Regions from separate parts of the Butyrivibrio sp. XB500-5 genome, predicted to be linked through region 3. Evidence: predicted binding sites of a transcription regulator. Region 3 holds the regulator's gene; each other region holds the start of a gene.

What was found. Region 3 encodes HrcA, which represses chaperone genes, less so after heat shock. Its sites were predicted from a motif close to TGTTAGCACTCNNNNNNNNNGAGTGCTAACA; they were not measured.
Region 1: D6856_RS14600 (co-chaperone GroES) is a predicted target of HrcA. The motif match lies at 1,994-2,024, and genes of this name have one in related genera.
Region 2: D6856_RS10355 (Hsp20/alpha crystallin family protein) is a predicted target of HrcA. The motif match lies at 1,986-2,016, and genes of this name have one in related genera.

What each region holds. Positions count from the first base shown of each region.
Region 1 covers NZ_RAIS01000010.1:35,894-39,179, reverse strand. Annotated here, with positions in the region: gene groL (chaperonin GroEL) at 1-1,601, opposite strand, end outside; gene D6856_RS14600 (co-chaperone GroES) at 1,665-1,949, opposite strand; gene D6856_RS14595 (hypothetical protein) at 2,355-2,783, shown strand; gene D6856_RS14590 (DUF4832 domain-containing protein) at 2,968-3,286, shown strand, end outside.
Region 2 covers NZ_RAIS01000005.1:168,292-171,577, forward strand. Annotated here, with positions in the region: gene D6856_RS10340 (thymidine kinase) at 1-294, opposite strand, end outside; gene D6856_RS10345 (mechanosensitive ion channel family protein) at 307-1,089, opposite strand; gene D6856_RS10350 (hypothetical protein) at 1,076-1,276, opposite strand; gene D6856_RS10355 (Hsp20/alpha crystallin family protein) at 1,458-1,922, opposite strand; gene D6856_RS10360 (carbohydrate-binding domain-containing protein) at 2,215-3,286, shown strand, end outside.
Region 3 covers NZ_RAIS01000004.1:276,039-279,324, reverse strand. Annotated here, with positions in the region: gene D6856_RS09340 (ArsR/SmtB family transcription factor) at 1-60, shown strand, start outside; gene D6856_RS09335 (aldo/keto reductase) at 118-981, shown strand; gene hrcA (heat-inducible transcriptional repressor HrcA) at 1,169-2,203, shown strand; gene grpE (nucleotide exchange factor GrpE) at 2,242-2,910, shown strand; gene dnaK (molecular chaperone DnaK) at 2,952-3,286, shown strand, end outside.

The sequences.
Region 1 (3,286 bases), on a different contig from region 3:
TTTCCTGCGGGCATTGCGGGAGCGGGTTCTTTGATTGTTGCTACGGCAGCCTCAGTTGTGAGGAAGCTTGATGCAACAGATGTAGCGTTCTGGATTGCACTTCTTGTAACCTTGGCGGGATCGATGATTCCGTCCTTAACCATGTCTACATACTTCTCTGAGTATGCGTTGAAGCCTACGCCCACCTTGCTCTCTTTTACCTTGTTAACGATAACTGATCCGTCGAGACCTGCGTTGTTGGCGATGTGGAAAAGAGGAGCCTCGAGTGCCTTGAGAACTACGTTAGCACCTGTCTTCTCATCTCCCTCAAGCTCAGAAGCAAGCTTCTCAACTTCCTTGGAAGCGTGGATGTAAGCTGAACCACCACCGAAGATGATTCCTTCTTCTACTGCTGCTCTTGTTGCGTTAAGAGCATCTTCCATTCTGTACTTAGCTTCTTTCATCTCTGTCTCTGTAGCTGCGCCGACTCTGATAACGGCTACGCCGCCTGCGAGCTTAGCAAGACGCTCCTGAAGCTTCTCTTTATCGAAATCAGATGTTGTATCTTCGATCTGCTTTTTGATCTGTGCAATTCTTGCCTGGATCTCTTTCTTAACTCCGAGACCGTCAACGATTGTTGTCTTCTCTTTTTCAACCTTGATGCTCTTAGCTCTTCCAAGGTCATCCATTGTTGTATCCTTAAGCTCAAGGCCGAGGTCTGAAGAAATAACCTTACCGCCTGTAAGGATTGCGATATCCTCAAGCATAGCCTTTCTTCTGTCGCCGTAGCCGGGAGCCTTAACTGCTACTACGTTGAATGTTCCGCGGAGCTTGTTAACGATAAGAGTTGTAAGTGCCTCTCCGTCAACGTCCTCAGCGATGATAAGGAGCTTAGATCCTGTCTTAACGATCTGCTCAAGAAGAGGAAGGATGTCCTGGATGTTTGAGATCTTCTTATCTGTAATAAGAACAAAAGGATCTTCGAGGTTAGCTTCCATCTTATCCATATCTGTTGCCATGTAAGCTGAGATGTATCCTCTGTCGAACTGCATTCCTTCTACGAGGTCAAGCTCAGTCTGCATTGTCTTGGACTCTTCGATTGTGATAACGCCGTCGTTTGAAACCTTCTCCATAGCGTCAGCAATCATCTGTCCTACTTCGTCGTCTCCTGAAGAAACAGCGGCAACTCTCATGATCTGATCTTTGCCTTTAACCTTTGTAGCCATCTTGCCGATTGCTGCAACTGCACAATCTGTAGCCTTCTTCATACCTTTTCTGAGTACGATAGGGTTAGCGCCTGCTGCGAGGTTCTTAACACCTTCGTTGATCATTGCCTGTGCAAGAACTGTAGCTGTTGTTGTTCCGTCACCTGCTACGTCGTTTGTCTTTGTAGCAACTTCTTTTACAAGCTGAGCGCCCATGTTCTCATAAGCATCCTCAAGCTCGATCTCTTTTGCAATAGTTACACCGTCGTTGGTGATTGTGGGTGCACCATAGGACTTGTCGAGAACTACGTTTCTTCCCTTAGGTCCGATTGTTACTCTTACTGTATCTGCAAGCTTATTAACGCCTTCTACCATAGCTGTGCGGGCGTCTGCGCCGTACTTGATTGTCTTAGCCATTATAAATTTCCTCCAAGATTATTAATTATGAACGGATTGCTCCGCTTCGCTCTGCCATATCAATTACTTGATGATAGCTAATATATCATTCTGCTTAACGATGATGTATGTTACGTCGTCGAGCTTAACCTCTGTTCCGGCGTATTTAGAATAGATGACGTTGTCACCCTTCTTAACCTGCATCTTAACTTCCTTGCCGTCTACAACTCCGCCGGGTCCAACAGCGATAACTTCTGCCTGCTGGGGCTTCTCCTTCTCTGCTCCGGGAAGAACGATTCCGGACTTGGTTGTTTCCTCTGCTTCAAGTGCCTTGAGCACAACTCTGTCTGCAAGTGGTTGTAACTTCATTATGGTGCCTCCTTTATATAATAGGTTCTTTTTTCTTTTTTTATTGTTAGCACTCTTTTATCTCGAGTGCTAACCCCTAAGAACATATATTAGTTACTTATAGGTGTATGTGCAAATATGGATATATTGGATTTGCTCATTATTTCTTTTGTATACTCTCGATAACTCTTTTATACTCTCATTTTCTTCTATTTCTTCTGAAACATTGATAAAACCAATATAAAAAAGCCTTTTCGGAGTTTATAGATTAATCTGTCGCAGTAAGATTTATTTTAGAATTATTTTATTATAAAGCAATTGCAATTAATCGTTTTACGGCGCATAATACAGATACTTAAAGATCAGTCAAAACACGGAGGTTTTGAGATTTGCTATACGCAAGCGATTGGCAAGGAGGTAATGCCTATGAGTGCTAACATATTCAGTAGCTTATCAGGTTCATATAATTATGTTAATGATATGAGCAATCTCCTTTCTGATTATTCGAGCATAAAGAACGGATCATACGGTACACTCATGAAATCGTATGTTAAAAAAGTTGGCAATCAGAATGCTCTCGACGCTTACCGCAAAACCGGTTCTACAGCTTCAGTAGAGGCTCCTGCCAAAGAGGAATCACAGTCTTCCAAGACCAAAACGGTTAAGACTGTTTCCGAGATGACAAAAGAGGCAGCTGCTACCACTACCAAGAAGACTGACAGCACCGTTAATACAGCGGATAAGTATGAGAAGCTTAAATCCGACTGGCTCGACAATCAGCTTAAGCAGTATGATAAGGATGCAACCAAAACAACGGCTGCGGATACTTCGGTATCGTTTGACGCCACAGTTTGATACAAGAATTCAATAACCGACGTGGAACCGGCAGGGTATGTGCCCTGTCGGTTTTTTGTTTGCAATTACTAAAGGTTTCCGTTATAATCTGTAGACATATGGTGCATTTTTTACATATGGGGAACACGGATGCAACCATGCTTTAGTAACAATGTACAACACGCAAAAAGGAAAGGAAGTGAATATGAAGTTAAAGAAGACGAATGTACTGCGTCTGCTTACGTCTACCATTCTGACCATGTCAACGATGGTATTATGTGCAGCGCCCGTGTATGCCGAGAATCTCGGTTCAACGATCAGCCTTGAGGAGTCAGGTATGGAGCTTAACAACGTCGAAAGAGGTGAATGTCCTTACACATGGGTCACGGTTAACGACGGAGCTACTCAGGTCCTCTACCCCTCCGGAGGAATGTACAGCATCATGTACGATCTTCGGTATTTTTCTAACGGTAATGATTTCACTCAAAACGATTATCAGAGTTCAACCGGATGCGGTGGTTACA
Region 2 (3,286 bases), on a different contig from region 3:
CTCCTCCGTCAGAAACTGCGCCTCGTCCACGATCACGCAGTCGAGCTGCTTCCAGCCTTCAGACTTTTTGGTAAACCACTCGTTTTTTACTTCATCAATGAAATCCTCAACAAATGTTGCCTCTGCGCTGAGTCCCATTCTGGATTTAACGACTTTTTCGCCGTCCCTGTCATCGGTCTTGGGTTTTAAAAGAATACACTTTTGCCCCTTCTCGATGTAGTTGTAGCGCACCATCAGCGCATTTGCCGTCTTGGAGCTTCCCATTGCTCCGTACCTGAAATATAACTTTCCCATACCTTCTCCACTTTAATTTTCTTCCGAATTGATGACCACAAGCTTGTTGTAAGGAATCTCGATTCCTTCCTGTGCAAATCGCTTCATTATCTCAACAAGGCAGTCAGAGCATGCCTTCGGATTTTCCCTGAAATCCCTTGTCTCAACAAGCACACGAAGCGTCACACCGCTGTCGTCGCAGCTCTTGCAAAGAACGGTAGGCCTTAATCCGTGATGTGACGGATGTGATTCCACAACGTCCGCCATTATGTCCATCGCCTTTTGCATATCCGTGCCGTAAGCAACCGAAACCACAATAGGAAAAGAAAAAGATTGCTCCTGCGTGTAGTTGATAATAGTCGCCGAGCCCACTGTTGAGTTGGGTATATAGATTATCTCGTTCTGATAAGTCTTGATAACGGTGTGTCTAAGCGTGATGTTCTCGACAAAGCCGGGATCAATGTTATCAATCTTTATTCTGTCGCCGATATCAAAAGGCCTTGATTTCGCCGCTGAGATCGCTATTCCCGCAAACACATTGGATAATGTCGACTGCGCAGCAAGACCGAAGATAGCCGCGATAAGTGCTGATGATCCTGCGAATGTCTTCCACGCATTTTTAAATAAAGGAATATTTCCGGCGATCGTAAAAAAGGCCAATCCCCAGATGGCAGCGATCAATATGCCTCGCAAAAAGACAAGGTGTATCTTGCCGCGAAGCCTTTCCTTGCTGATATATTTGTTGATCAAAAGACTTATGAAATATGCCAGAATAAGCGGGAATGCATATTTAAGAAAGTATTCAAGTATCTCCATCGTCCATTTCCTCAAATGCGATCATAGAATCAATAATGTCTTCAAAATCTTCGCGAAGTTCCTCGAGAGTGTCACCCTCATATGTATATATACGCCCGTCGATCACGACTTCACCGGTGTAGTAATCACAGTTTTTGTCGTAGTTTACGGTCCCTTTGTAGCCTTCGTATTCGAATTCTTTTTCCATGGTGCTCCGTTTCCGCATGATATTTGCTCATTTTATATACATGTACATTATATACATATATTTTTTGTACATGTATTTGTAATCCTTATAAGCATTTTATATCATTGAAGCATTAAAAAAAAGGGTCGGTTGCTGCCGACCCTTTTCACTCTTATTCAATTCTTAAATTCAATCCGGCGCGTCAGTCCTTAACTTCGATCTTCACAGCTTCTTCCTTCTCGGGAATCGCTTCCTTCTTGGGGATGCTGACCGTAAGAACACCGTTCTTGTACTGAGCTATGATATCCTCAGGCTTAAGTCCGGGTGTACGGAAGGATCTCTGGTAAGATGAGCTTCTTCTCTCGCGGCGGATGTACTTGCCGTTCTCATCCTTCTCGTCCTTGTTCTCATTGTGAGAAGCACTGATGGTAAGGACTTCGTTCTTGAGATCGATGTTGATATCTTCTTTGTTGAATCCGGGCAGCTCAGCCTCGAGCTGATATCCGTTTTCTTTCTCGATGACGTCAGTCTTCATAAGACCTGATGCCGGCTCGAAGTTTCTCTCGATAAGTCCCGTATCGCACAGGTCACCGAAGAATCTGTTGTTAAAGAAATCATCCATCTCATCAAATAAGTTATTGTTACTCCATAACATAGGCATCAACATAAGTCATCACTCCTTTTTATATAAATTTTTTGTTGTAGTGTTTGGTTGCAACCGATTATGTTGTGTTAGCACTCTCATGTCTCGGCTGCTAATTTTCTTTTCAAGTATGTTATAGAACAAATAGAACAAAAAATCAAGTGTTTAATTATAAAAAAAATATTAATTTGAATCCGAAAAAATATTTGCCGTTCATCCTTATCGTTAGATATTTTACTGTCTTTTTGTGAACCATACTGTTATAATTATGGTTAAGAACTAATACCCCCACCTCACATGTAAAGGTAATAAACCGATGAACTCAAGATCCATCTTTAAAAAATCGATTGTAGTCATCCTCATATCGGCGTTTTTTATCGCAGGATTCATTGCCTGCTTTCGCTTTTTCACCTCGAATTCAAAGAGCGGAAGATCTTTCGACGCCAAGTCAGTCCCGCATTCACAGATTCCCTATGAAATAACTTCAACCATCACTCTTAACGGCAAGAAAGTTAATTGTGATAAAAAATATGTTTCGCAGGTCAGCAATGTAGCTATGATCACAGAAGGCGGTAATTACTGCATCGAGGGCTATCTTGATGATGGACAGATCAGAGTTTTCACAGCTGATGAAGAAGTAACTCTGATCCTAAACGGAGTCGATCTTCGCTGTTTGAACATGGCTCCGATCTACGTTGAATCCGCAAGTAACGTAACGGTCTATGTTCCCGATACGACCACCAACAGTATTACTTGTGCTGAGATCGGCACATATGAAAGCGCCTTGGAAGCGGCCACATACACTAACAACTCCACAAACGAAGCATCGGCCGAAACTTCCGAAAACAAGGATACTCCCGTTACCAAGAAGGGCGTTATCGTTTCGGAATGCAATCTTTCTTTCAAAGGCGGCGGTACACTTGATGTATTCGGATATATGAGAAACGGCATTCATGCGAGGGATTCCTTATATCTTGAGGATACGACCATCAATCTTACAACGACCAACAACGGTATCAAAGCAACCAACGACATTATCGTCACATCGGGTCATTACGATCTGGCATCTGTCGGAGACGGACTTCAGGCTGACGGTAATCTTACGATAAACGGCGGCACCTTCAATATCACCACGGGTCAAGGCTCCGCCTCTATAGAAAAAAAATCTGAAACTCCACCCACATTTGACGGAGCAGGGATGAGTCCTGATGCCGCCTTCGGTAATTCGGGAATGCCTCCTATGCCTCCCGAAAATGCAAACTTCGGCGATTCGGGAATGCCACCCGCACCACCTGCAGATGCGAACTTCGGTGATTCCGGAATGCGCCCCGAGCCTCCTGCAGATGCGACCATCGATGAATCCGATGGCTCCATGTCTTCCGATGATT
Region 3 (3,286 bases):
CTGCTTGATCATATTGAGGAACTGTTAAACGAGGAATGCTACTATGAAGAAGATTTCTGAGAATGCCTGCACAATAAGATGATTCTTTTCAGACTCTGATTTCGGAACAGGAGACGAATGGAATACACAACATTATCTAACGGCGTAAAAATGCCTATGCTTGGATATGGCGTTTACAAGATCGAACCACAAGAGTGTGTCAGATGCGTGCAAGATGCGATAGGTGCGGGAAACCGTCTGATAGATACAGCACAGTTTTATAAAAATGAAGAGGAAGTCGGAGAGGCGATAAAAAAGAGTGCGGTGCCCAGAGAAGAATTTTTTATAGTCGACAAAGTCTGGATAACCAATTCGGGATATATAAGAGCCAAAACTTCTATAGAAGAATCACTTTTAAAATTACAGACGCCGTACATAGACTTACTCCTTATCCATAAACCCGCCGGTGATTACTTCGGGATCTACCGCGCAATGGAGGAAGCGTATCGGGAAGGAAAAGTACGAGCTATCGGAGTTTCTTCTTTTAATGAAAAAGAACTTCGTGAGATTTATGAGTTTGCAGAGATCAAGCCCATGGTCAACCAGGTCGAGACTCATGTTTTTTATCAGAGAAAAAAGCTTCATGAATGCATGGAAGAGCTTGGAGTCAAGCATATGTCCTGGGCACCGTTTGCGGAAGGGAAAAGAAACATCTTTGAAAATCCGGTACTTACCGAGATAGGTAAAAAGCACATGAAGAGTTCTTCGCAGGTTTGTCTGCGCTACATGCTCCAATCGGATATTATCCTTATACCTAAATCCACACATATAGAAAGAATGAAGCAAAATCTTGATATATTCGACTTTGAACTGGATCGGGAAGATATGGAGAAGCTCAGGGAACTCAATGAGGAAAAGGGAATTTCACCGGTTGAGATAAGCGGGTTTACCGGAGGATTGTATTACTTCTTTTTTAAGGCAAAAGAGTTCTTTAATAAATAATAAAAAATCTGTAGATTCGAAATGCGATGAGCCGCAAGTCGAGTTTACAGATTTTTCATTATTTCAGATAGTTGACATCATCCTATGGTAGTGATATTTTAATGTTAGCACTCAATCATGGTGAGTGCTAACACCTTAAAAACCATCCCATGAATTTTACCGGTGAATACATAGGAAGGTGGACATTTTGGAACTTGATGAGAGAAAAAGAAAAATATTAAGAGCTATAGTTCAGAACTATTTGGAGACAGGCGATCCCGTCGGAAGCCGTACAATTTCCAAATATACCGATCTTAATCTGAGCTCCGCTACTATCAGAAATGAGATGGCGGACCTTGAGGAAATGGGGCTTATTATCCAGCCGCATACATCGGCAGGACGTATTCCCTCGGATCAGGGCTACAGAGTTTATGTAGACGAGATGCTCAGAGATAAGGAGAAGGAAGTTGAGAACATGAAGGAGATGCTTCTTGATAAAGAAGAGAAGCTTGAGAATCTCCTTAAGCAAGTGGCTAAGACGCTGGCTATCGATACCAACTATGCCACGATGATCTCAGCGCCTCAGATCAAGAAGAACAAGCTCAAGTTCATACAGATTTCCAAAGTAGATGATGAGCATCTTCTTGCGACAATTGTCATTGAAGGTAATGTCATCAAGAACAAGATCATCCCTGTAGAGGAGGTTCTTGACGATGCGACTATGCTCAAGCTCAACATACTTTTGAATACCAGACTTGACGGACTTGCGGTTGAGGATATCAACCTCGGACTTATATCCGCAGTCAAGCAGGAAGCGGGTATTCACAGTGGGATCATCGGAAACGTGATCGATGCTGCGGCTGAATCAATCACTGCAGATGAAGATCTTCAGATATACACAAGCGGAACGATGAACTTTTTCAAATATCCCGAACTTACGGACAGCACCAAGGCGGGCGAACTCATCAGCACATTTGAGGATACCAAGGATCTTGGCAGTATCGTAGAGGGAACGCTTTCCGCAGAGACCGATGAGACCGGAATCCAGGTTTACATCGGAAGTGAGACTCCCGTACAGGCGATGAAGGATTGCAGCGTTGTAACCGCAACCTACGAGCTTGGGGACGGAATGAGAGGAACGGTCGGAATAATCGGTCCCAAGAGAATGGACTACGACAAGGTTATCTCAACACTTAAGAATATGAGACATGCCCTAGACGATCTCTACAAGAAGGGCAAGTAGTACTTTGATAAAAAGAAATAAGTTCAGGAGGCAATGAGTTGAGTAGTACAGATAAGCAGGCTCAGTCAAAGGCAAAGAAGCCTGTGAGCGAGAAAGAAAAAGAAGTTCTCGAGAACATCATGGATGAACTTGAGAAAGAGGCTCAGGAAAAAGAAGAAACTGTAGCCAAGACAACGGAAGCAGAGGCAGCCGAGGCAGAAACAGAAGCTGAAGGCGAAGAAAATGCTGACGAAAAGAAGAAAGGTCTTTTTAATAAAAAAGAAAAGAAGGACCCTCTTAAAGAAAAAGTTGACGAACTTAACGACAGACTTATCAGACAGGTCGCTGAGTTTGATAACTTCAGGAAGAGAACAGATAAGGAAAAGGCTCAGATGTTTGAGCAGGGCCAGGGAAGTGTCCTTGAAAAGCTTCTTCCTGTAATAGATAATTTCGAGCGAGGACTTTTGGCGGTTCCCGAAGAGGAAAAAGACGGAGCCTTTGCGGATGGTATGAACAAGATCTACAAGCAGCTTATGAAGCAGATGGAAGATCTTGGAGTAACCCCAATTGAAGCTGTGGGTAAAGAATTCGATCCAAACCTTCACAATGCGGTTATGCAGGTGGACAGCGAGGAGTATGAATCCGGAGTTGTTGCACAGGAACTTCAAAAGGGATATATGTTCCACGATACCGTGCTCAGACACAGCATGGTTGGTGTTTCACAATAAAAAATACAGAAAATTAAGATAGTATACGGAGGAAATTTAAAATGAGTAAGATCATAGGTATCGACTTAGGTACAACCAATAGCTGCGTTGCAGTTATGGAAGGTGGAAAGCCTACTGTTATTGCAAACGCAGAGGGCGCAAGAACAACACCTTCAATCGTAGCATTTACAAAGAACGGCGAGAGAATCGTAGGTGAGCCCGCTAAGCGTCAGGCAGTAACAAACGCAGACAACACCATCGCTTCTATCAAGAGAGATATGGGTACTGACAACGGACGTACAATCGACGGCAAGAAGTATTCACCTCAGCAGATTTCAGCCATGATCCTTCAGAAGCTCAAGGCTGATGCAGAACAGTATCTCGGCGAATCAGTTAC